DNA from 3 places in the Paenirhizobium cremeum genome. Region 3 is predicted to be linked to each of the others. Evidence: riboswitches for the same ligand, from Rfam matches in the RefSeq annotation. Region 3 holds a riboswitch; each other region holds the start of a gene.
What was found. Region 3 has a riboswitch for thiamine pyrophosphate ahead of thiM (hydroxyethylthiazole kinase). Riboswitches for the same ligand answer to the same signal wherever they lie in the genome.
Positions count from the first base shown of each region.

Region 1: another riboswitch for thiamine pyrophosphate. It lies ahead of thiC (phosphomethylpyrimidine synthase ThiC); the one in region 3 lies ahead of thiM (hydroxyethylthiazole kinase).
Region 2: another riboswitch for thiamine pyrophosphate. It lies ahead of thiB (thiamine ABC transporter substrate binding subunit); the one in region 3 lies ahead of thiM (hydroxyethylthiazole kinase).

Region 1 covers NZ_CP180217.1:3,718,133-3,725,576, forward strand. The annotation lists gene rpsP (30S ribosomal protein S16) at 36-410, opposite strand; gene ACLBKR_RS17980 (chorismate mutase) at 474-794, opposite strand; gene ffh (signal recognition particle protein) at 806-2,377, opposite strand; gene ACLBKR_RS17990 (MBL fold metallo-hydrolase) at 2,708-3,715, shown strand; TPP riboswitch at 3,765-3,896, shown strand; gene thiC (phosphomethylpyrimidine synthase ThiC) at 4,036-5,877, shown strand; gene thiO (glycine oxidase ThiO) at 5,879-6,889, shown strand; gene thiS (sulfur carrier protein ThiS) at 6,886-7,083, shown strand; gene ACLBKR_RS18010 (thiazole synthase) at 7,085-7,444, shown strand, end outside.
Region 2 covers NZ_CP180217.1:3,678,664-3,686,107, reverse strand. The annotation lists gene ACLBKR_RS17790 (ABC-F family ATP-binding cassette domain-containing protein) at 1-1,758, shown strand, start outside; gene ACLBKR_RS17785 (ABC transporter ATP-binding protein/permease) at 1,814-3,619, opposite strand; TPP riboswitch at 3,819-3,933, shown strand; gene thiB (thiamine ABC transporter substrate binding subunit) at 3,975-5,003, shown strand; gene thiP (thiamine/thiamine pyrophosphate ABC transporter permease) at 4,976-6,655, shown strand; gene ACLBKR_RS17770 (ATP-binding cassette domain-containing protein) at 6,645-7,373, shown strand.
Region 3 covers NZ_CP180217.1:4,170,373-4,177,816, forward strand. The annotation lists gene dut (dUTP diphosphatase) at 1-378, opposite strand, end outside; gene ACLBKR_RS20180 (peptide chain release factor 3) at 471-2,054, shown strand; gene ACLBKR_RS20185 (HAD-IA family hydrolase) at 2,086-2,760, opposite strand; TPP riboswitch at 2,921-3,017, shown strand; gene thiM (hydroxyethylthiazole kinase) at 3,073-3,876, shown strand; gene thiE (thiamine phosphate synthase) at 3,873-4,508, shown strand; gene thiD (bifunctional hydroxymethylpyrimidine kinase/phosphomethylpyrimidine kinase) at 4,505-5,335, shown strand; gene ACLBKR_RS20205 (flavin reductase family protein) at 5,310-5,840, opposite strand; gene ACLBKR_RS20210 (pirin family protein) at 5,983-6,894, opposite strand; gene ACLBKR_RS20215 (class II glutamine amidotransferase) at 7,162-7,444, shown strand, end outside.

The sequences.
Region 1 (7,444 bases), 450 kb from region 3:
CCGCCCGTTCAAACCGGACAAATCCGGTAGAAAAATTACTCGGCAGCAGCTTCGGCGGCGGCAGCAGCGGCTTCAACAGCCTTTGCTTCCTTTTCCTTGATGCGCTCGAGGGCCTTCTTGCCCGGCTTTGCCTTTTCCGGGTTGTTGCGGGCATCGCGGGTAGCAACGCCGGCTTCGGCGAGGAAACGCAGGACACGATCGGTCGGCTGTGCGCCCTTGGCGAGCCAATCCTTGATGCGGTCGACGTTCAGTTCGACGCGCTTTTCATTGTCCTTGCCGAGCATCGGGTTCCACGAACCGACCTTCTCCAGGAAACGGCCGTCGCGCGGCGAACGGGCGTCGGCGATGACGATCTGGTAGTAGGGGCGCTTCTTGGAACCGCCGCGGGCGAGACGAATCTTGAGGGACATGATGTACTCCTTGGGTTTTCTTTGGGCCGCCTTCCGGCGGTCCGGTTCTTGTTGAGGCCGCCGTCAGGCGGTCTTTTCGATTGCACCGCCATGTTCGGCGGCAATGGCTTCATGATGCCGGATGACTTCCGTGATGATGAAGTTCAGGAACTTCTCGGCGAAATCCGGGTCCAGATGCGCGTCCTGTGCCAGCCGGCGCAGGCGAGCGATCTGGTATTCCTCGCGCGCCAGGTCGGCCGGCGGCAGATTATACTTGGCCTTCAGCATGCCCACTGCCTTGGTGCAGCGGAAGCGTTCGGCCAGAATGTGCACCAGTGCGGCGTCGATATTGTCGATCGACTGGCGATAGCTGGAAAGCTGTTCCTTGACGGCTTGATCGACCATCTTCCTTCCCCTCACTTCTTCTTCGGCAGGCCCGGCAGGCCGCCGAGACCGGGAAGCTTCGCTCCGCCCAGACCCGGAAGCCCTCCGCCACCGAGACCGGGAAGTCCGCCCATGCCACCGAGACCGGGCGGCGGCTTGAGGCCGGCGGCTTCCGCCTGCTTGGCCAGCGCTTCGAGCTGCTTCGGGTCCATGTTCGAGAGGTCGGGCATGCCGCCCATGCCGCCCCCAAGCCCCATCTTCGAGGCAAGGCCGCCCATCATCTGCTTCATCATGCCGCCTTTGCCCTTGCCGCCCATCATCTTCATCATGTCGGCCATCTGGCGGTGCATTTTCAGAAGCTTGTTGATCTCGGCGGCGTCCGTGCCGGAGCCTGCCGCGATGCGCTTCTTGCGGGAATGCTTGAGAATGTCGGGATTGGCGCGCTCGGCCTTCGTCATCGAGGAAATGATGGCGATCTGGCGATCGAACAGCTTGTCGTTCAGACCGGCCGACGCCATCTTGTCCTTCATGCCGGCCATGCCGGGCATCAGTCCCATGATGCCGCCCATGCCGCCCATTTTCTTCATCTGCCTGAGCTGCTCGGCGAGGTCGTCGAGGTCGAACTTGCCCTTCGCCATCTTGGCGGCCATGGCGGCCGCCTTCTCGGCGTCGATCGTCTCGGCCGCCTTTTCGACCAGCGAAACGATGTCGCCCATGCCGAGGATGCGGTCGGCGATACGCCGGGGATGGAACTCCTCAAGTTCCGTCATCTTTTCGCCGACGCCGATCAGCTTGATCGGCTTGCCGGTGACCGCGCGCATCGAAAGGGCCGCACCGCCACGGCCATCGCCGTCCATGCGGGTCAAGACGAGACCGGTAATACCGACGCGCTCGTCGAAATTGCGGGCAAGATTGACGGCGTCCTGACCGGTCAGGCTGTCGGCGACGAGCAGGATTTCATGCGGCTTCGAGCGGGCCTTGATCTCGGCCATCTCGACCATCAGCGGCTCGTCGATATGGGTGCGGCCGGCGGTGTCGAGGATGACGATGTCATGGCCGCCGAGCTTCGCCGCCTGAACGGCGCGCGATGCAATGTCGGTCGGCGACTGGCCGGCGATCACCGGAAGCGTGTCGATGCCGGTCTGTGCGCCGAGCTGGCGAAGCTGTTCTTGGGCGGCCGGGCGTCGCGTGTCGAGCGATGCCATCAGCACCTTCTTCTTCTCGCGTTCCGTCAGCCGCTTGGCGATCTTGCCGGTGGTGGTGGTCTTGCCCGAGCCCTGCAGGCCGACCATCATGATGACGACGGGAGCCGGCGCATTGAGGTCGATGGACACGCCCTCCGAGCCCAGCATTTCCACGAGTTCGTCATGGACGATCTTGACGACCATCTGGCCGGGCTTGATCGATTTCAGGACGGAGGCGCCAACCGCCTTTTCCCGCACCTTGTCGGTAAAGGAACGCACCACTTCCAGCGCCACGTCGGCTTCCAGAAGCGCACGACGCACCTCGCGCAGCGCGGCGGAGACATCCGCCTCGGACAATGCGCCACGGCCGGTCAGTCCATTCAGAATGGATCCAAGGCGGTCCTGGAGGTTTTCAAACATCGGCTCTTCCTTATCGTTCCGGTTTCGTCTTTCGAACCGGAACGTTGGTCTTTTTTCCGCCGAAAACAAGACGCAAAGCCAAAAAGCACCCGAGGGCGCATCGCGCTGTCGGATGTTGACCTCCGGGATCTCTTTATACCTGTCAGGGTCCCAGTCGGCGGCTCGGAGTTCTTGTCTCGTCGCAGATTTCGCCGCGATAAACAGCAAAAGCCCGGGAAAGTCAAGGCTTGCCGGAAAACAGGCCGAAAAGCACGCAATTCACGCAATGCCTCTTCCAAACCAGCCGCCCCATGCCCAGATGCATGTCTTCATCGACAACGGCAAGGCACCATGGCGAGAAAACCGGCCAACCCCTATTATTCAGGCCCCATCACCGATCATTTCGACGGCACCCGCTTCTTCAATCCGGAAGGCGTGGAACCCGGCAATCTCCGCGATCTCTGGAAATGGCGGACCAACGGCGAGCGCGCCCGCTGGCCGAAGCGGGTCGAACGCCTGTCGCAGCCGGCAGCGCCTGCCGAACGCATCGGCGGCGACGGCCTGCGCGTCACCATGATCGGCCATGCCAGCCTTTTGATCCAGGTCGCCGGCCTCAATATCCTCACCGATCCCGTCTGGTCAAAACGCGCCAGCCCCTTTTCCTTCGCCGGGCCGAAACGTGTGATCGAGCCGGGCATCCCCTTCGAGGCGCTGCCGCCGATCGATCTGGTGATCGTCACCCACAATCACTATGACCATCTCGATCTTCAAACGCTTTCCCGCCTCGGCAAACGTCATGCGCCGCGGGTCGTCACCCCGCTCGGCAACGACCCGCTGATCCGCAAGGCCATGCCCGAGGCCCTGATTTCGGTCATGGACTGGGGCGACTGCATCGCGCTTTCCGATGGTATCACCATCGACGCGGAGCCTTGCCATCATTGGTCGGCGCGCGGCGTGAACGACCGCCGCATGGCGCTCTGGGCCGCCTTCGTCATCTCGACCCCGGCAGGCAAGATCTACCACATCGGCGACACCGGCTTTCACGACGGCATAAACTACAAGGCCGCCGCGGCAAAGCACGGCACCTTCCGCCTCGCCGTGCTGCCGATCGGCGCCTACGAACCGCGCTGGTTCATGAAGGGGCAACACCAGAACCCCGCGGAAGCCGTCGCCGGCATGCGGCTCTGCAACGCGGCCTATGCCGTCGGCCACCATTTCGGTACCTTCCAGCTCACCGACGAGGCGATCGAAGCGCCGGTGGAACACCTGTCGCAAGCCCTTACCGCTGAGGGCATGGAGCCGCAACGCTTCCGTCCCTTGCGTGCCGGCGAAGCCTTCGACGTGCCGCCCGTGCCGTGAACTCTCTCCTCCGGCCGTTGACAGGCGCGCCGGAATTTTCGAAAATTATCGAATTCACCAGGGGTGTCCCGACAAGGGGCTGAGATTCCGCTGGGCCATCCAAAACGACGGATGGCAGCGCGGTGACCCGTTGAACCTGATCCAGTTCATACTGGCGTAGGGACGGTGCGAGCGCTGCCAGATCTCTTTCGGGCAAGGACCTCCTTGGTTTTCTCGGAACGGCTCAGGCGAAGACGGATCCGAAACAGGATCCGCAAGGCGCATTCCATCATTCCGGCTGACATGACTGGGTCTCCAACATCAAACCTTGGAGCTCCACGATGAACATCGCCCCGCAGATCGCAAAACCCGACATCACCACGGACCCTCTTCCCGCCTCGACCCGGATCTACATTCCCGGCGAGATTCACCCGGCAATCCGCGTCCCCATGCGCCAGATCGCCGTTCATCCGACCGCGGGAGAACCACCGGTTAACGTCTACGACACCTCCGGCCCTTACACCGACCCCGCCTGCGACATTGCCATCGACCGGGGTCTTGCCCGCCTCAGGGCCGCATGGATCGCGGCACGCGGCGACGTCGAGACCTATGAGGGACGCATCGTGAAGCCGGAGGACAACGGCTTCGTCTCGCCCGAAAAACTGACGCCCGAGTTTCCGCTCCGCCATGCGCCACTGCGCGCCAGGGACGGCAAAGCCGTCACCCAGCTTGCCTATGCCCGCGCAGGCATCGTCACGCCGGAAATGGAATTCGTCGCCATCCGCGAAAATCTCGGCCGCAAGGCGATGCGGGATGCTTCCCTCCCCACGCCCCGCGATGGCGAGAGCTTCGGTGCCCATATTCCCGACGTCGTCACCCCCGAATTCGTGCGTCAGGAAGTGGCCGCCGGCCGCGCCATCATTCCCGCCAACATCAACCATCCCGAAAGCGAGCCGATGGCGATCGGCCGAAATTTCCTCGTGAAGATCAACGCCAATATCGGCAATTCCGCCGTAACCTCGTCCATGGCCGAGGAGGTGGAGAAGATGGTTTGGGCGATCCGCTGGGGCGCCGACACGGTGATGGACCTTTCCACCGGCCGCAACATCCACAACATCCGCGACTGGATCGTGAGAAACGCCCCGGTGCCGATCGGCACCGTGCCTCTCTATCAGGCGCTGGAAAAGGTCGGTGGCATCGCCGAAAACCTATCCTGGGAAGTCTATCGCGACACGCTTATCGAGCAGGCGGAACAGGGCGTCGATTATTTCACCATCCATGCCGGCGTGCGCCTCGCCTACATCCCGCTCACCGTCGACCGGGTCACTGGCATCGTCTCGCGCGGCGGCTCCATCATGGCCAAGTGGTGTCTGCATCATCACCGGGAGAGCTTCCTCTACGAACATTTCGAGGAGATCTGCGACATCTGCCGGACCTATGATGTGTCCTTCTCGCTGGGCGACGGCCTGCGCCCCGGCTCGATTGCCGACGCCAACGACCGCGCGCAGTTCGCCGAACTCGAAACGCTCGGCGAACTCACGAGGATCGCCTGGGCGAAGGACTGCCAGGTTATGATCGAGGGTCCGGGCCATGTTCCCATGCACAAGATCAAGGAGAACATGGACAAGCAGCTGAAAGTCTGCGGCGAGGCCCCGTTCTACACACTCGGGCCGCTGACCACGGACATCGCGCCGGGCTACGACCACATCACATCGGGCATCGGCGCGGCGATGATCGGCTGGTTCGGCACGGCCATGCTCTGCTACGTCACCCCGAAGGAGCATCTCGGCCTTCCCGACCGCAACGACGTGAAGGTGGGCGTCATCACCTACAAGATCGCCGCCCATGCCGCCGATCTCGCCAAGGGCCATCCGGCGGCCAGGATCCGCGACGACGCGCTGTCGCGCGCCCGCTTCGATTTCCGCTGGGAAGACCAGTTCAACCTGTCGCTCGATCCCGATACCGCCCGCTCGATGCATGACGAGACCCTGCCGAAGGAGGCCCACAAGGTCGCCCATTTCTGCTCGATGTGCGGCCCGAAATTCTGCTCCATGCGGATTTCCCACGACATCCGCGCGGAGGCCCAGAAGGAGGGTATGGAAGCCATGGCCGCGAAATACCGTGACGGCGGCGACCTCTACATGCCGGTCACAGCACCCGGCACGCTCGCCACGGATGGCTGAAATGGTCGGTATCCTGATCCGCGGCGCCGGTGTTGCCGGCCTTGCCACAGCCCATGAACTCGCAGAGCGCGGCTTCAACGTCGAAATCATAGACCGCGCCGGAGCAGTCGGGCAGGGGGCATCGCATTTCGCCGGCGGCATGCTTGCCCCCTTTTGCGAACGCGAGACAGCCGGGGAGGCCGTCTTGACCCTCGGCTTGCAGGCCGCCGACTGGTGGGAGGCCGCCGTTCCGGAGTCGGTCACACGCCAGGGAACGCTTGTCCTGGCGCCCGGCCGTGACGTTAACGAGCTCTCCCGCTTTGCAGCACGAACCACCGGCTTCGAGTGGGTGGATGAAGCTGGGATCGCGGCTCTCGAGCCGGATCTCAGAGGACGGTTTCGCCGTGGCCTGTTCTTCGCCGACGAGGCACATCTCGATCCGCGCACAACGCTGGCCGACCTCGCGCGCCGGCTGCACGAACGGGGCGCGCGGTTCCATCTCGATACCGTCGCACCGCCCGACCGACGGAGCCACGCCGCCGTCATCGACTGCACCGGCCCCCAGGCGATCGGCAAGCTTGCCGGCCTGAGGGGCATACGCGGGGAGATGCTCGTCGTGGAAACCTTCGAGCTTCATCTTCGCCGTCCGGTACGGCTGCTGCACCCGCGTTACCCGATCTATCTCGTGCCCCGCTCGAACGGCCGCGTCATGATCGGTGCGACCATGCTCGAGACGGAAGATGACGGGGCAATCAGCGTACAATCGTTGATGGAACTGCTCAACGTCGCCTACGCACTGCACCCGGCCTTCGCCAAGGCGCGACTTGTGGAGACCGGCGTCGGTCTGCGCCCTGCCTTTCCCGACAACCTTCCCCGTGTCGTCGAAACTGACGAGGGGCTCGCGATCGCCGGCATGCACCGGCACGGTTTTCTGCTGGCGCCGGCCATGGCGCGCCAGACGGCAGACCTCTTGCTGAAACGGCTCGAAGGAGACCGCACTCCATCCGACAACAACAGGAGAACATTCCGATGACGCTGATCGTCAACGGCGAACAACAGGATTGCAACGCCACTACACTGGAAGACCTGCTCCGTACACTCGACTACGAAGGCGACTGGCTCGCCACCGCAGTGAATGGGGAACTGGTCCATCGCGAAGACCGCGCCTCCTTCCCGCTATCGGACAGCGACCGGATCGAAATCCTTACGCCCATGCAGGGAGGCTGACATGTTCGAACTTTGCGGGACAGAACTCGCTTCGCGCCTGCTGCTCGGCACCGCGCGTTACCCTTCACCATCGGTACTGGCGGAAGCGGTCCGCCGGTCCGGCACCGGCATCGTCACGGTCTCGCTGCGGCGTGAAACTGCTGGTGGCAGGGCAGGCGGCGCCTTCTTCGAACTGATCCGTGACCTCGGCGTTCGGATATTACCCAACACAGCCGGCTGTCACAGCGTATCAGAAGCGGTTCTGACCGCGCGCATGGCTCGCGACCTGTTCCGCACCGACTGGATCAAGCTCGAACTGATCGGCCATCACGACACGCTGCAGCCCGACGTCTTCCAGCTTGTCGAGGCGGCGCGCATCCTT
Region 2 (7,444 bases), 490 kb from region 3:
CTGCAGGTGGAACCAGGAGACCGGATCTGCCTCGTCGGCCGTAACGGTTCGGGAAAGTCGACGCTGATGAAGATCGCGGCCGGGCTGGTCGAGGCGCAGTCGGGCGAGGTCTTCCGTCATCCGGCTGCGACCATCCGTTATCTGGAACAGGCTCCCGATTTCGCCGGTTTCTCGACCGTGCAGGCCTATGCCGAGGCAGGGCTCGGACCGGGCGACGATCCCTACCGCGTCACCTATCTGCTCGAGCATCTGGGGCTGACGGGCCATGAGAACCCGAAGAGCCTTTCCGGCGGCGAGGCCCGCCGGGCGGCGCTGGCGCGGGTGCTGGCGCCGGAACCCGATATCCTGATGCTCGACGAGCCGACCAACCATCTCGACCTTCCGACCATCGAATGGCTGGAAAGCGAGCTTGCCAAGAGCCGTAGCGCGCTCGTTCTGATCAGTCACGACCGGCGTTTTTTGGAAAAGGTTTCCACCGCGACCGTCTGGCTCGACCGCGGTCTTTCGCGCCGGCTCAACCGGGGCTTCGCCCACTTCGAGGAATGGCGCGACAAGGTGCTCGAGGAGGAAGAAATCGAGCAGCACAAACTCGGCAAGGCGATCGAACGCGAGGAGCACTGGCTGCGCTACGGCGTGACCGCTCGGCGCAAGCGCAACATGCGCCGCCTCGGCCAGCTTCAGACGATGCGGGCGGAATATCGCGGTCACAAGGGGCCGCAGGGCACAATCCAGGCCAATGTCACCGAGGGCCGCGAGAGCGGCAAGCTGGTGATCGAGGCGGAAAAGATCACCAAGGCCTATGGCGAGCGCACGATCGTCGCGCCGTTTTCTATCCGGGTTCATCGCGGCGACTGTATCGGCCTGATCGGCCCGAACGGGGCCGGCAAGACGACGCTCCTCAAGATGCTGACCGGTCAGCTCGAACCGGACAGCGGTTCGGTGAAGCTTGGCACCAATCTCGAAATCGCGGTGCTGGACCAGAAACGCGAAGGGCTGAACCCCGACGATACGCTCGCCCATTACCTGACGGACGGGCGCGGCGAAAACCTGCTCGTCAATGGCGAGCAGAAGCATGTGACCGGCTACATGAAGGACTTCCTGTTTCAGCCGGAACAAGCCCGCACGCCGATCCGCAACCTTTCCGGCGGCGAGCGCGCCCGGCTGATACTCGCCCGGATCATGGCGAAGTCCTCGAACCTGCTCATCCTCGACGAGCCGACCAACGATCTCGACATCGAGACGCTCGATCTTCTGCAGGAGATCGTTGCCGGCTATTCGGGAACCGTCATCCTCGTTAGCCACGACCGCGACTTCCTCGACCGGACCGTGACGTCCACTATCGCGCCGGTCGATCCGGAACATCCCGATGGCCGCTGGATCGAATATGCCGGGGGCTATTCCGACATGCTCGCCCAGCGCAAGGGCGCCGAGGACGAGCGCAAGCGGGTGGAGAAAGCGGAGAAGGCGAAGGCGTCCGGCAGCGCGGACAAGCCTGTTGCGGATCAAGGTTCGAAGGGCAAGGGCAAGCTTTCCTACAAGCAGAAATTCGCTCTCGAAAACCTGCCGAAGGAAATGGAGAAGACGGAGAAGGAAATCGCCGCCCGCGAGGTGAAGATGGCCGACCCGAACCTCTTCGCCAAGGACCCTGCGACCTTCAACAGGCTTGCTGCCGAAATGGAAAAGCTGCGCGCCGATCTCACCCGCATGGAAGAGGAATGGCTGGAACTGGAAATGCTGCGCGAGGAGCTGGAGGGCTGAGGCCCAGGGCCCAAGGCCTCAAAACAGCGCGTACCGCCCGCGGCGGCTTCCTGCCTCAGGCGGCTTCCGTCGTTTCCCGCGGACGGGGCGGTTCCGGGCTGAGCCGTTCCAGATGTAACAGGCGCGGCGAGGTGGCGTCGTAGAAGGCGCCGGAGCGGCCGATATAGATCAGCGTCGCGTCGGTGAATTCTGACATGACGCTCGATAGGGTCGCGACCGTGTCTGATTCCAGTCCTTCCAGAACATCGTTGAAGACGATCCAGCGGGGCTTGCGCAGGAGAAGGCCGGCAAAGGCCAGCGCCATCTGTTCGTCCTTATCCAGCAGGCGGTCCCAGCGGGCGCGCTCGTCCAGCTTGTCGGCAATGCGTTCCAGGCCGACCCGCTTCAGGGCGGCGACCATCGCCTCTTCCGGGATGCCGGCCGAGGCAAGCGGATAGGCCAGCACGCTCTTCAACTTGCCTTCCGGCAGATATTCGAGCTGCGGCACGAAGAGGATGTTGTCTTCCTGCGGCAGGCGGATCGTACCCTTGCCATAGGGCCACAGCCCGGCAATCGCATTGAACAGCAGCCGGCGGTTCACGCCCTGATCGCCATTGACCATGATGCGCTCGCCGGCGGCGATTTCCGGGTTCTGTTCCCTGATCCTGAAGCCGGTACGGCTGATCTCGCCATCGATCTGCGGGCAGATCGCAAGGTCCTCGAAGCTGAGCTTGCCGGGCGGGCCGACCTCGATAGCGATACCGCCGTCCTTCGGCTTGATATCCTCGATTTCCATCAGCGCGGCGCGGAAGACCGTCACCCGGAGAAGGGCGGCCTGCCAGTCGGCGATGGCACCGTAATTGTCGACATACCAGCGCAAGGCCGAATAGACCTGGTTGAAGGCAGCGGCCGCGGCCATGAGTTCGCCGAAGGTCATGGTGCCGGCGAAGTAGGCCGGAGACGCGATCAGGATCGGCACGATCATGGCGAGCCAGCCGAAGCCGGCCGTGACCCAGGTGAGATTGGTCAGCGCCATGGCAAGCTGGCGGATGACGGCAAGAACGGAATCGATCGCCTCGTGAATGTGGCGGCGCTCGGTTTCCTCGCCGCCGGCGAGCGCGATGGCCTCGAGGTTCTCGTTGGCGCGCATCAGCGAGAAGCGCAGGTCGGCTTCGCGCGCATAGCGTTCGGCATTGAGCCGGGTGAGCCGCCAGCCGACCACTTTACTGAGCAGCGACGCGGCGGCGGCATAGATCAGCGCTCCCCAGACCATATAGCCGGGAATGGAGAAACTGTAGTCGCCGACATGAAAGACGAAGCCGCTCGACATCTGCCAGAGAACGCCGATGAAGCTGACGAGCAGGATCGTTGCCTGGACAAGTCCGATCGACAGCGAGGTGGTCATTTCCGCGAGCTTGCGGGCATCCTCGTGCAGGCGCTGGTCCGGATTGACGCCGAGCGGGCTCGACATCGAGAGCCGGTAGGCGCGACGGTCCTTCAACCACTGGTCGACGACATCGCGCGACAGGCCCTCGCGCATGTAGAGCGCGGTCATCTGGTTGAGCCAGGTCTGGACGACGTTGAGCAGCAGCAGAAAACCGGCGATCAGGCCGAAATTGCCGAGCTCCCGGATGAAGGCATCGATGTCGCGCCGTTCCAGGGAATTGTAGAAGGGCACGTTCCAGCGGTTTATCAGGACCTGGCCGTAGGTGGTCAGGAGGATGACGGCAAGCAGCGCGCCGGCGACCACGAAGACCCGGTTGCGCACCGAGGATGCCCAGAAGGAATCGGCGGCGATCCGCACTTGCCGCGAAAAACTAAGTTCGACCGTCGCAGCCGTGGGGCGCCCGTTTGCAGCTTTTTCCGGATCCGAACTGACCATATATCACTGTCTCGCCGTATCGGCTTTTTCTTATATCATCACAAAGGCGCTGTGCACCCGTACCCGGACACAATACCAGCCTTCCTGCGACAGAATGGCAGAAATAGGTTGGAAAAGCGTTGAGGCCGCGCAACATCGGCCGTTTCAGGCACTTTTCGCAATGCTCTTGCCTCCAGCAGACCACCGCGCTATGTCTCCTCCTGCTCTAACGGGGTGCCTCATGTCCTTTCCGGACGTGGAGCTGAGAGGTCAAAAGCCAACCCGCGGAACCTGATCCGGCTAACACCGGCGGAGGGATTAGACGCGTAAGACAAAGACGCCCTATCCCGAAATCCTACTTGTATGGAGGGGCGATATGCCGACCAAATCTTTTTCGTTTTTGAGCCGCGGGCTTGTTGCGGCCACGGTCTTTTCGTTGCTGCCTGCGCTCTCCGCGATGGCTGCGGACAAGACCCTGACGGTCTACACTTATGAAAGCTTCATCTCCGAATGGGGACCTGGGCCGAAGGTCAAGGAAGCCTTCGAGAAGACGTGCGGCTGCACCGTCGATTTCGTCGGCGTTGCCGATGGCGTGGCGCTGCTCACCCGCCTCAAGCTCGAAGGAGAAGCGACCAAGGCCGACGTGGTGCTCGGCCTCGACACCAACCTCGTCGCGGAAGCGAAGCAGACCGGCCTGTTCGACACTCACGGCGTCGATGTTTCCAAGGTTTCCGTTCCCGGCGGTTTTTCCGACGACAGTTTCGTTCCCTACGACTATGGCCATTTCGCCGTGGTATACGATACCGAGACGTTGAAAAATCCGCCGAAGAGCCTGAAGGAGCTGGTGGAAGGCAACCCCGAAGAGAAGATCGTGATCGAGGATCCGCGCACCTCGACGCCCGGTCTCGGCCTTTTGCTCTGGGTGAAGTCGGTCTATGGCGACAAGGCCGCGGACGCCTGGGGCAAACTCAAGGGCCGTGTGCTGACGGTCACTCCCGGCTGGTCGGAGGCCTATGGCCTGTTCACCAAGGGGGAGGCACCGATGGTGCTGTCCTATACGACGTCTCCGGCCTATCACATGGTGGCTGAGAACACCGACCGTTACCAGGCTGCAGAATTCTCCGAGGGGCACTACATCCAGATCGAGGTTGCCGGACTTCTCAAGAAGGCGCCGCAGAAGGAACTGGCCAAGGAATTCTTGCAGTTCATGGTCAGCCCCGGCTTTCAGGACGCCATACCGACCAATAACTGGATGATGCCGGTCGGTCCGACCTCGGAAGCGTTGCCGGACGCCTTCGGCAAGCTGGTCTCGCCGAAGGACACCTTCCTGATGAGCCCGGACGAGGTTGCCGCCAACCGCAAGGCATGGATCGACGAATGGCTCGCCGCCATGACCCTGAATTGAGCGGGACGGTTTTCCAGTTCATGGATCTTCGCGAGAGGCTGCCGGCGCTTACCGGTGGCCTCGTCGCATTTTCGGCGATTGCGGCCTTTATCGGCATTGCTGTCGTTTCGCTCCTTCAATTCGGCGGGGAAGGCGCGCTGCTGTCCGTGGCCACCGATCCGGTGGTCGGCGCCGTGTTGCGTTTCACGCTGTTTCAGGCGGTGTTGTCGATGCTGCTTTCGGTCGCGTTTGCTATACCGGTTGCGCGGGCGCTTGCGCGGCAACCGCGATTTCCCGGACGTGTCTGGCTGATCCGGCTGATGGCGGTGCCGATGGGTCTGCCGGTGCTGATCGGAGCACTCGGCCTGCTCGGCATCTGGGGGCGACAGGGCCTCGTCAACGACATGCTCGTCCTGCTCGGTGCGGGCCAGCGTTTCAGCATCTATGGGCTCGGCGGCATCCTGCTTGCCCACGTCTTCTTCAACATGCCGCTTGCGGCGCGGCTGGTCCTTGCCGCTCTCGAACGTATTCCGGCGGAGTACTGGCGCACCAGCGCCGGTCTCGGCATGGGGTCGCTTTCCAATTTCCGCTTCATCGAATGGCCTGTCATCCGGCGCATCCTGCCGGGGATCGCCGGGCTGATCTTCATGCTCTGTATCACCAGTTTCACGCTCGTACTGCTGCTCGGCGGGGGGCCGGCGGCAAGCACGATCGAGGTGGCGATCTATCAGGCGCTGCGGCTCGATTTCGATCCGCCGCGCGCGATATCGCTGGCGCTCCTGCAGATCGCGGTAACCGGTGTCATTCTCGGCTTGTTGTCGCTTGCCGGAACGCCGTCCGATCCGGGCGCGTCGGCCGGTGCTGCCGTCAGGCGTTTCGATGGACGCGCTCCGGTCACGCGGGTGCTTGACGGCATAGCGATCCTCGCCGCCGCGCTCTTTCTCGGGCTGCCGCTCGGGCAGGTGGCGATATCCGGCCTGAGGGCCGATCTCCTCAAGCTGACAGGCGAGAAGGCCTTCCAGGATGCGGCGCTGACCAGTCTCGCCATTGCGGCCTCGGCGGCAGTCATTTCCGTTGCGGCGAGTGTCGCGATCATCGAGGCACGGGCGGCGTTGCCCGCCGGCAAGCGGCGATCTCAGCCGGCAATGGTGTTTTCCGGACTGCTTGCAGCCTCGTCCTCGCTGGTGCTGCTGGTGCCGACGACGGTGCTGGCGACCGGGTGGTTCATGGTGCTCAGGGCCTACGGCAATACTTCTGCCTTCGCGCCGCTGGTCGTGGTGTGCATCAATGCCCTGATGTCGCTGCCCTTTACCATGCGCGTGCTGGCGCCTGCCTTTGCCGAACACCGGGCGAGAACGGCGCGGCTTGCCGCAAGCCTCGGCATGCATGGCCTTGCCCGTCTGAAATTCGTCGACTGGCCGGTGCTGCATCGGCCGATACTGACCGGATTTTCCTTTTCGATGGCATTGTCGCTCGGCGATCTTGGCGCTGTGGCGCTGTTCGGTTCGGAAAACCTGACGACCCTGCCCTATCTGATCTATAGCCGGATGGGCAGCTATCGCAGCGACGATGCCGACGGTTTCGCCTTCCTGCTCGGTCTCGTCTGCCTGATACTGGCGCTGGCCGGAACGTGGGGAACCGCATCAGGAGAGGGGCGTGCCGATGTCGGGTAACGCGACGGGTGACATCGTGCTGGACGGCGTAAAGCTTCGCCTCGGCGAAGCCGTGTTCGATTTCGACTGCCGCATCGGCGCCGGGCGTATCACCGCCATTGCCGGTCCATCGGGCTCGGGCAAGTCGACACTCCTCAACCTGATCGCCGGTTTCGAGCGACCCGACCGGGGCCGGGTGCTGATCGCGGGCGAGGATGTGAGCGGGCTTGCGCCCGGCAGGCGGCCGGTCTCGCTGGTCTTCCAGGACAACAACCTCTTTTCCCATCTCGATGTCTTCACCAATGTCGGGCTCGGCATCGATCCGGGGATGCGGCTTTCCGCTGCGGACCGGGAGGCCGTCTCCATGGCCCTGTCTCGCGTCGGGCTTGCGGGCTATGACAAACGCAGCCCGGCGACGCTTTCGGGCGGAGAGCGTCAGAGAGCGGCCTTTGCAAGGGCGCTGGTGCGACGCAAGCCGGTCATGCTGCTCGACGAACCGTTTGCCGCGCTCGATCCGGGGCTGAGGTCGTCAATGGCGGATCTGCTCATCGATCTGCACCGAGAGACGGGTGCGACGATCGTCATCGTCAGCCACGATCCGGACGAAGTGGCCCGGCTTGCGGGAGACGTCCTGTTCCTCGACCGGGGCCGGATCGTTTTCGACGGGCCGCATGACATGTTTGCGGAGACGGTCGATATCGAGGCGATCGGGCGGTTTCTCGGCCATTCGGGCGGCTGAGTGTGCCATTCCCGGTCGGTTCGCCTTAATTTGGACGTTCACCGGTGGCATGCGCTTAAGGAATGGGTGGT
Region 3 (7,444 bases):
GATCGTCTGGGCGATGCGCATGCCGCGGGTGATCTCGAAAGGCTCGTCGCCGAGATTGATGAGCAGCACTTTCACCTCGCCGCGATAATCGCTGTCGATGGTCCCGGGTGTGTTGAGGCAGGTGATGCCGTTCTTGAAGGCAAGGCCGGAACGCGGACGGATCTGGGCCTCGAAACCCTCCGGGATTTCCATGACGAAACCGGTCGGAACGAGCGCGCGCTGTCCAGGCGCAAGCGTGATCGGCTGATCGTCGGCAACGGCGGCTCTGAGGTCCATGCCGGCGGCACCGGCCGTCTCGTAGGCGGGCAGCGGCAGATCCTCACCATGCGGCAGGCGGACGAGCTTGAGCGTGGGGCGAATGTCGTTATGGATATTCATGCGTCCATTAGTTTGCGCGCGAAAGCCGCAGGTCAATTGCATTGCCGGCTTTTAGTCGCTAGATACGCGGCAATTCCACAGGATTCACACTCATGGCTGAAACGCTCGCAGAGGCGGTATCCCGCCGCCGCACTTTCGCGATCATCGCGCATCCGGACGCCGGCAAGACCACGCTTACCGAAAAGCTGCTGCTGTTCGGCGGCGCGATCCAGCTCGCCGGCGAAGTCAAGGCCAAGAAGGATCGCATCCAGACCCGTTCGGACTGGATGAAGATCGAGCGCGAACGCGGCATCTCGGTCGTTACCTCGGTGATGACCTTCGAATATGAAGGCAATGTCTTCAACATTCTCGATACGCCCGGCCACGAGGACTTCGCCGACGACACCTATCGCACGCTGACGGCGGTCGATGCTGCCGTCATGGTCATCGATGCCGCCAAAGGTATCGAGCCTCGGACGCTGAAACTCTTCGAAGTCTGCCGCATGCGCGACATTCCGATCATCACATTCGTCAACAAGATGGACCGCGAAAGCCGCGATCCCTTCGAGATTCTGGATGAGGTCGAGGAGAAGCTGGCGCTCGACACCGCGCCCATCACATGGCCGGTCGGCCGTTCCAAGACGTTTTGCGGCTCCTACAACCTTGCCGACAACACCTATCGCGGTTCCGACACGCAGGTCGAACCGACGCCCGTCAACGGTCCGCAGGCGGTTGCAGATCGTCTGCCGGAAAACGAGCGCCAGGTCTTCATCGATGAACTGGAACTTGCCCGCGAGGCCTGCCGTCCCTTCGACCGCAAGGCTTTCCTCGAAGGGCATATGACTCCGGTCTTTTTCGGCTCGGCGCTGAAGAACTTCGGCGTTCGCGACCTCATCAACGCGCTTGGTGCCTACGCGCCGCCGCCGCGCGATCAGGTGGCCGATATCCGCACCGTCCATGCGGCGGAAGACAGGATGACGGCCTTCGTTTTCAAGATCCAGGCCAATATGGACCCGAACCATCGCGACCGTATTGCCTTTGCCCGCATCTGCTCGGGCAAGCTGGAGCGCGGCATGAAGGCGAGGCTTTCTCGCACGGGCAAGCAGCTTGGTCTGACCGCACCGCAGTTCTTCTTCGCATCCCAGCGCCAGCTTGCCGATACGGCCTATGCCGGCGACGTGGTCGGCATTCCGAACCACGGCACGCTGCGCATCGGAGACACGCTGACCGAAGGCGAACCGCTGGTGTTCCAGGGCGTGCCGAACTTCTCGCCGGAAATCCTGCGCCGCGTGCGTCTGGAAGATGCGATGAAGGCAAAGAAGCTCAAGGAAGCCCTGCAGCAGATGGCGGAAGAGGGCGTCGTCCAGCTTTTCCAGCCGGAAGATGGTTCGCCCGCTATCGTTGGCGTCGTCGGCGCCCTGCAACTCGACGTTCTGAAGGAACGCCTGTCGGCGGAATACGGCTTGCCGGTTTCCTTCGAAATGTCGCGCTTTTCGGTCTGCCGCTGGATCTCCGCCGAGCAGCCGGTCGATCTCGACAAGTTCATGTCGTCGCATCGGGGCGATATCTGCCGAGACCTCGACGGCGATCCGGTTTTCATGGCGCAGGACGGCTTTTCGTTGCGTTACGAGTCAGAGCGCTATCCGGCCGTGAAAATGGTTGCGATCAAGGAATATCACGTCGCCAAGGCGGCGTGATACCGGCTTTATCCATTCATGATGCGGATGGTCAGGCTTCCCTGACGATCCGCATCTCGCCGGTGCCGTCGAGATGCACGGTCATGCCTTCATAGGAGGCGATCGTCGCATGGGACGTTTCCATCCTGTGGCTGTGGGTGGCGGTAACCACCATGACGTCCGCGCCCGCCGCTTCGGCGGCCTTCACGCCTGCTAAAACATCCTCGAATACGAGGCAGCGCGACGACGGCACGTCGAGATGACGGGCCGCGAGCAGATAGCCTGCCGGATCGGGCTTGCCGATCTTTACATCCTCCGCGGTGACGATCCTTGGCGGTTGTGGTAGGCCGGCAGCCTCGATCCGCGCCCTTGCGAGTGCGACGGGTGCCGAGGTCACGATGGCCCAGCGCTTCGGTGGTAACGACTTGAGGAATTCGACTGCGCCGGGAATTGCCACGACCCCCTCGACATCCTCGATCTCGCCGCGCTCGATCTCCAGCGCTTCAGCCTCGACATCGATACCGGGAAGACCGAGCCCCCGGATGGTATCGACGCCGCGCTTGCCGTGCATTGTCGGCAGGAAGGCCTCGACGTCGAGGCCCTGCCGTTCCGCCCATCGGCTCCAGACCCGCTCGGCCGCGGCGATGGAGTTGAGCAGCGTACCGTCCATGTCGAAGAGGAAACCGGCATAGCGCTTGTCGAAGACTGTGGTTCCGCTGGTGGTCAATGTCGGCTCTCCGAAGCAGATGGTCATGATCGGCAAGGAAATAGCCGGTTTTGCGGTGGGCGGCAAACGCTTGCGGTTCAAAACCGCGTGGTGCAGGAGACGCTTATTGTGTTCGGCTTTCACAGGTGACAGCGGACGAGGCGCGGTCTATAACAGCCGTGTTGAGAGACAGGGGCGCTCGTCGCAAGACGGGCTGAGACGTACCCTTCGAACCTGAACCAGATAATGCTGGCGGAGGGAGTCGCTCGGGATCGCTCACCCGTCTTCGTGACTGTTGCGTTCCTGCCGATTTGCCCCGCCTGAAAGGGGCAAATGAACGAGATCCAGTTTCCCGGAAACCTGTTGCGCGAGATGCGCGAGACGGCACCGCTGGTGCAATGCATCACCAACTACGTCGCGATGAACATTGCCGCCAATGTGTTGCTGGCGGCGGGCGCTTCGCCTGCCATGGTCCACGCGGAGGAGGAGGCAGGTGAATTTGCCGGCATCGCCGGTGGGCTCACCGTCAATATCGGCACGGCCTCGCCGCAATGGATTGCCGGCATGAAGGCGGCGATCGGCGGAGCGACCGCCGCCCACCGGCCATGGGTGTTCGATCCGGTTGCGCATTTTGCCACCGCCTATCGCCGCAAGGTGACGGCCGAGCTTCTGACGCTCGCCCCGACGGTGATCCGTGGCAATGCCTCCGAGATTATTGCCCTTGCTGGCGGTACGAGCAGCGCGAAGGGCGTCGACAGCCGCGACCCGGTGGAACTTGCCGAGAAAGCGGCAAACGAACTGGCCAGACGTCAGGCTTGTGTCGTCGCGGTGACGGGCACGACCGATTTCGTCACCGATGGCCGCCATGCAGCCAGGCTTTCCGGCGGCTCCGCGCTGATGCCGAAGGTGACGGCGCTCGGTTGCTCGCTCACCTGCCTCGTCGGCGCCTATGTCGCCATCCGTCCTTCAGATCCTCTTTCGGCAACCGTCGCGGCTCTCGCGCATTTTGCCGTGGCCGGTGAGCGGGCGGCTGCGGGATCGGACGGTCCGGGTTCGTTCGGCTGGCGTTTCCTCGACGCTCTCGCTGCCCTCACACCGGAGGTGCTGGATAGCGAAGCAAGGATCGAACGGCTATGAAAAACGTCGATCTCTCCCTTTATCTGGTCCTCGATCCGGTGCTGTGCGAACCCATAGGCATGGTGGAAACGGCCCGGCTCGCCGTTGCCGGCGGCGCGACGCTGGTCCAGCTGCGCGACAAGAAGGCGGCGACAAGAGACATGATCGAGACCGGCCGGGCGCTGAAAGCCGCCCTCGCCGGTTCCGGCGTGCCGCTCATCGTTAACGACGATGTCGAGGCGGCAATTGCTATCGGCGCCGACGGCGTGCATGTCGGCCAGAGCGACATGCCCGTTGCCGAGGTGCGCAGGCTGATAGGGCCGGACATGATCCTCGGTCTTTCTATCGGCAGCGTCGAACTGGCCAATGCGCTCGACCCGTCGGTCATCGATCACGTCGGCGTCGGACCGGTTTTTCCAACCTCGACCAAGCCCGGTCATCCGCCGGCCATCGGGTTTCAGGGGCTTGCGGCGGTCGCTGCGGCTAGCCCCGTGCCGGTCGTCGGCATCGGAGGGCTGAAGCTTCAGCATGTCGCCGACACGCTTGCGACAGGCGCGGCCGGCCTTGCCGTCGTCTCCGCCATCTGCGGCCAGCCTGATCCTGCCTCGGCGACAGCGGAACTTGCAGAGGCGATCCGGAGGGCACGCCGATGATCCGCAATGTATTGTCCATCGCCGGCTCCGATCCCTCGGGGGGAGCGGGCATTCAGGCCGATCTCAAGACCTTCTCGGCCTTTGGCGTTTACGGTATGGCAGCGCTGACGGCGTTGACGGCCCAGAACACCAAGGGGGTCTCCGGCGTGCATGCCGTGCCGCCGGAATTCGTGGCCGAACAGATCCGCATGGTCTTTGCAGACGTCCGGGTCGATGCGGTCAAGATCGGCATGATCGCCAATGCCGGCATTGCCCGTGCTGTCGCCGGCGTGCTGGCCGCCTATTCCGATGTGCCGGTGGTGCTCGATCCGGTGATGATCGCCAAGGGTGGCGCGGCGCTGCTCGATGTGTCGGCGGTCGCTGCCTTGACCGAATGCCTGTTGCCGCTCGCGACATTGTTGACGCCGAACCTGCCTGAGGCGGCCGCCCTGCTTGGCATGGGAGAAGCTCCCGATCGAATGGCTATGGCGGAACAGGGTACGGCTCTGCTTACGCTCGGCCCGGCTGCCGTTCTCGTCAAGGGAGGACATCTCGAAGGGTCGGAAAGCCCGGATGTCCTCGTCTCGAAGGAAGAAACGCACTGGTTCGAGGCGCCGCGTGTTGTGACGAAGAACACCCATGGCACCGGCTGCTCGCTGTCGAGCGCAGTCGCCGCCGGTCTCGCCATGGGCCTGTCTCCGGTCGAGGCCGTCGCCACCGCGAAAGCCTGGCTCGCTGGAGCAGTCGCGGCATCGGGCGACCTCTCCGTCGGCTCCGGGCACGGGCCGGTCCATCATTTTCATCGTTTCTGGCAGGCGAGCCCTACGGCATCTTCGAATCGAGCGTGATGTCCTCGCCATCGACGGCGAATGTGCCGTAGCCCTTGTGATGAATGGTCTTTGGCATGGTCCTTGCCGGATCGTGCCAGGCCTTCACCACTTCGAGGACGAAGAGGTTGTAGCGCTCGACGAAATCCTGATCGACGACCTTGCATTCGAGATTGGCGAAGCATTCGGCGATAAGGGGCGCGGCGATTTCCGTTGCCGGAAGCGGCGTCAGCCCGATCTCCGAGAATTTGTCGGTGTCGCGCCCCGAGCAGTTACCGATGGCCACCACCTTTTCGGCCATCTCGACGGAGGGAATGGCGATCACGCATTCCTCAGTCTTCGTAAGCGCAATGAAACTGTAGTCGGCGCCGCTGACGATGCAGGCGAGCCTCGGCGGGGTGAATTCCATCATCATGTGCCACGACATCGTCATGACATTGGCTTTGCCGCCGTAGCTTGTGGTGAGCAGGACGACGGGACCCGGCTCGATCAGCTGATAGACCTTGGAAATCGGGAATTCCTTCATGACGGCACCTCTTGTGGCTCCGTTCCGAGCCCCATGCGAGACAAACTAGGCACTGCGTCCCAGGCTGTCGACGGCCGAAAATGCCGCAATGCCGGGCACACGTCCCGGCGTTGGAGAAGATTGCATCTATCAAAGGCAGCGGTCAGTGGTCGGCCTTGATGAAGGTGCCGTTCTGCAACTCGCGCATGGCCTGCATCAGCTCTTCGCGCGTGTTCATCACGATCGGTCCATGCCATGCGACCGGCTCCTTGATCGGCTTGCCGGTCACGAGCAGGAAGCGGATACCCTCATCGCCGGCCTGCACGGTCACTTCGTCGCCGGTGTCGAAGACCACGAGCGTCCGGTTGCCCGAGAGATCGCGGATATTCAGCTCCTCTCCCTGATACTCCTTCTCGACCTTGACGCCGAAGGGCTTCGAGGTGTCGCGGAAGGTGCCGGACCCCGCGAAGATGTAAGCGAAAGCCGAGCGATAGGTGTCGACAGGAATGCTCTTGCGCTTGCCCGGCGGCACGGAAATGTCGAGATAGACAGGCTCAGCCGCGATCCCGTCGACCGGGCCGCTCTTGCCCCAGAAGTTGCCGGAGATCACCCGGACCGAGGTGCCATCGTCATCGACCACGACTGGAATATCCGCCGATTTGATGTCCTGGTAGCGCGGCGCGGTCATCTTGAGCGACGAGGGCAGGTTGGCCCAGAGCTGGAAGCCGTGCATTTTGCCGGCAAAATCGCCCTTCGGCATTTCCTGGTGCATGATGCCGCTGCCGGCCGTCATCCACTGCAGGTCGCCCGCTCCGAGCAGGCCCTGGTTGCCGAGGCTGTCGCCATGCTCGACGGTGCCGGCGAGCACATAGGTGATGGTCTCGATGCCCCGATGCGGATGCCAGGGAAAGCCGCGGATATAATCGGACGGGTTGTAGTTCCTGAAGTCGTCCATCATCAGGAAGGGGTCGGTCATCGACGGATCACCGAAACCGAAGACGCGGTGCAGCTTCACGCCGGCGCCTTCCATGGTGGGCGTGGCGCGGCTCTCATGCTTGACGGGGCGAATGGACATTGTTCCTGTTCCTTTGGGGCGCGTTTCTAACTTGGCGTCCAATATAGTCTAACCCCGGCCCCGCCGAAGACGGCTGCCGGGAACGCAGTGTTCACAAAACGAAATGCCGCAGTGCAAAAAGTGATTGCCCGCACTGTCAGAATTCTGTCATCAATAACGCAGGTGTTTATACTTCGCTAACTATTCGAGCGAAAACTGGCGGGATCGACGTCCCGCCTTTTCGTAACGGTAACCGCTCTGGCCGGCGGGCCATGGAGTAAAGAAAGAATGTGTCGTTGGGCAGCCTATCGCGGAGAAGCCATCTATCTTGAGGAACTGGTCACGTCTCCCGCCCACTCGCTGATCGAACAGTCCCATTGCGCCACGCGGGCCAAGACAGCAACGAATGCCGATGGTTTCGGCCTTGCCTGGTATGGCGACCGGCCGGAGCCCGGCCGGTTCCGCGATGTGTTGCCGGCATGGTCCGACTGCAACCTGAAGAGTCTTGCCCGCCAGATCCGCTCGCCGCTTTTCCTTGCCCATGTGCGGGCGGCGACCCATGGTGCGACCC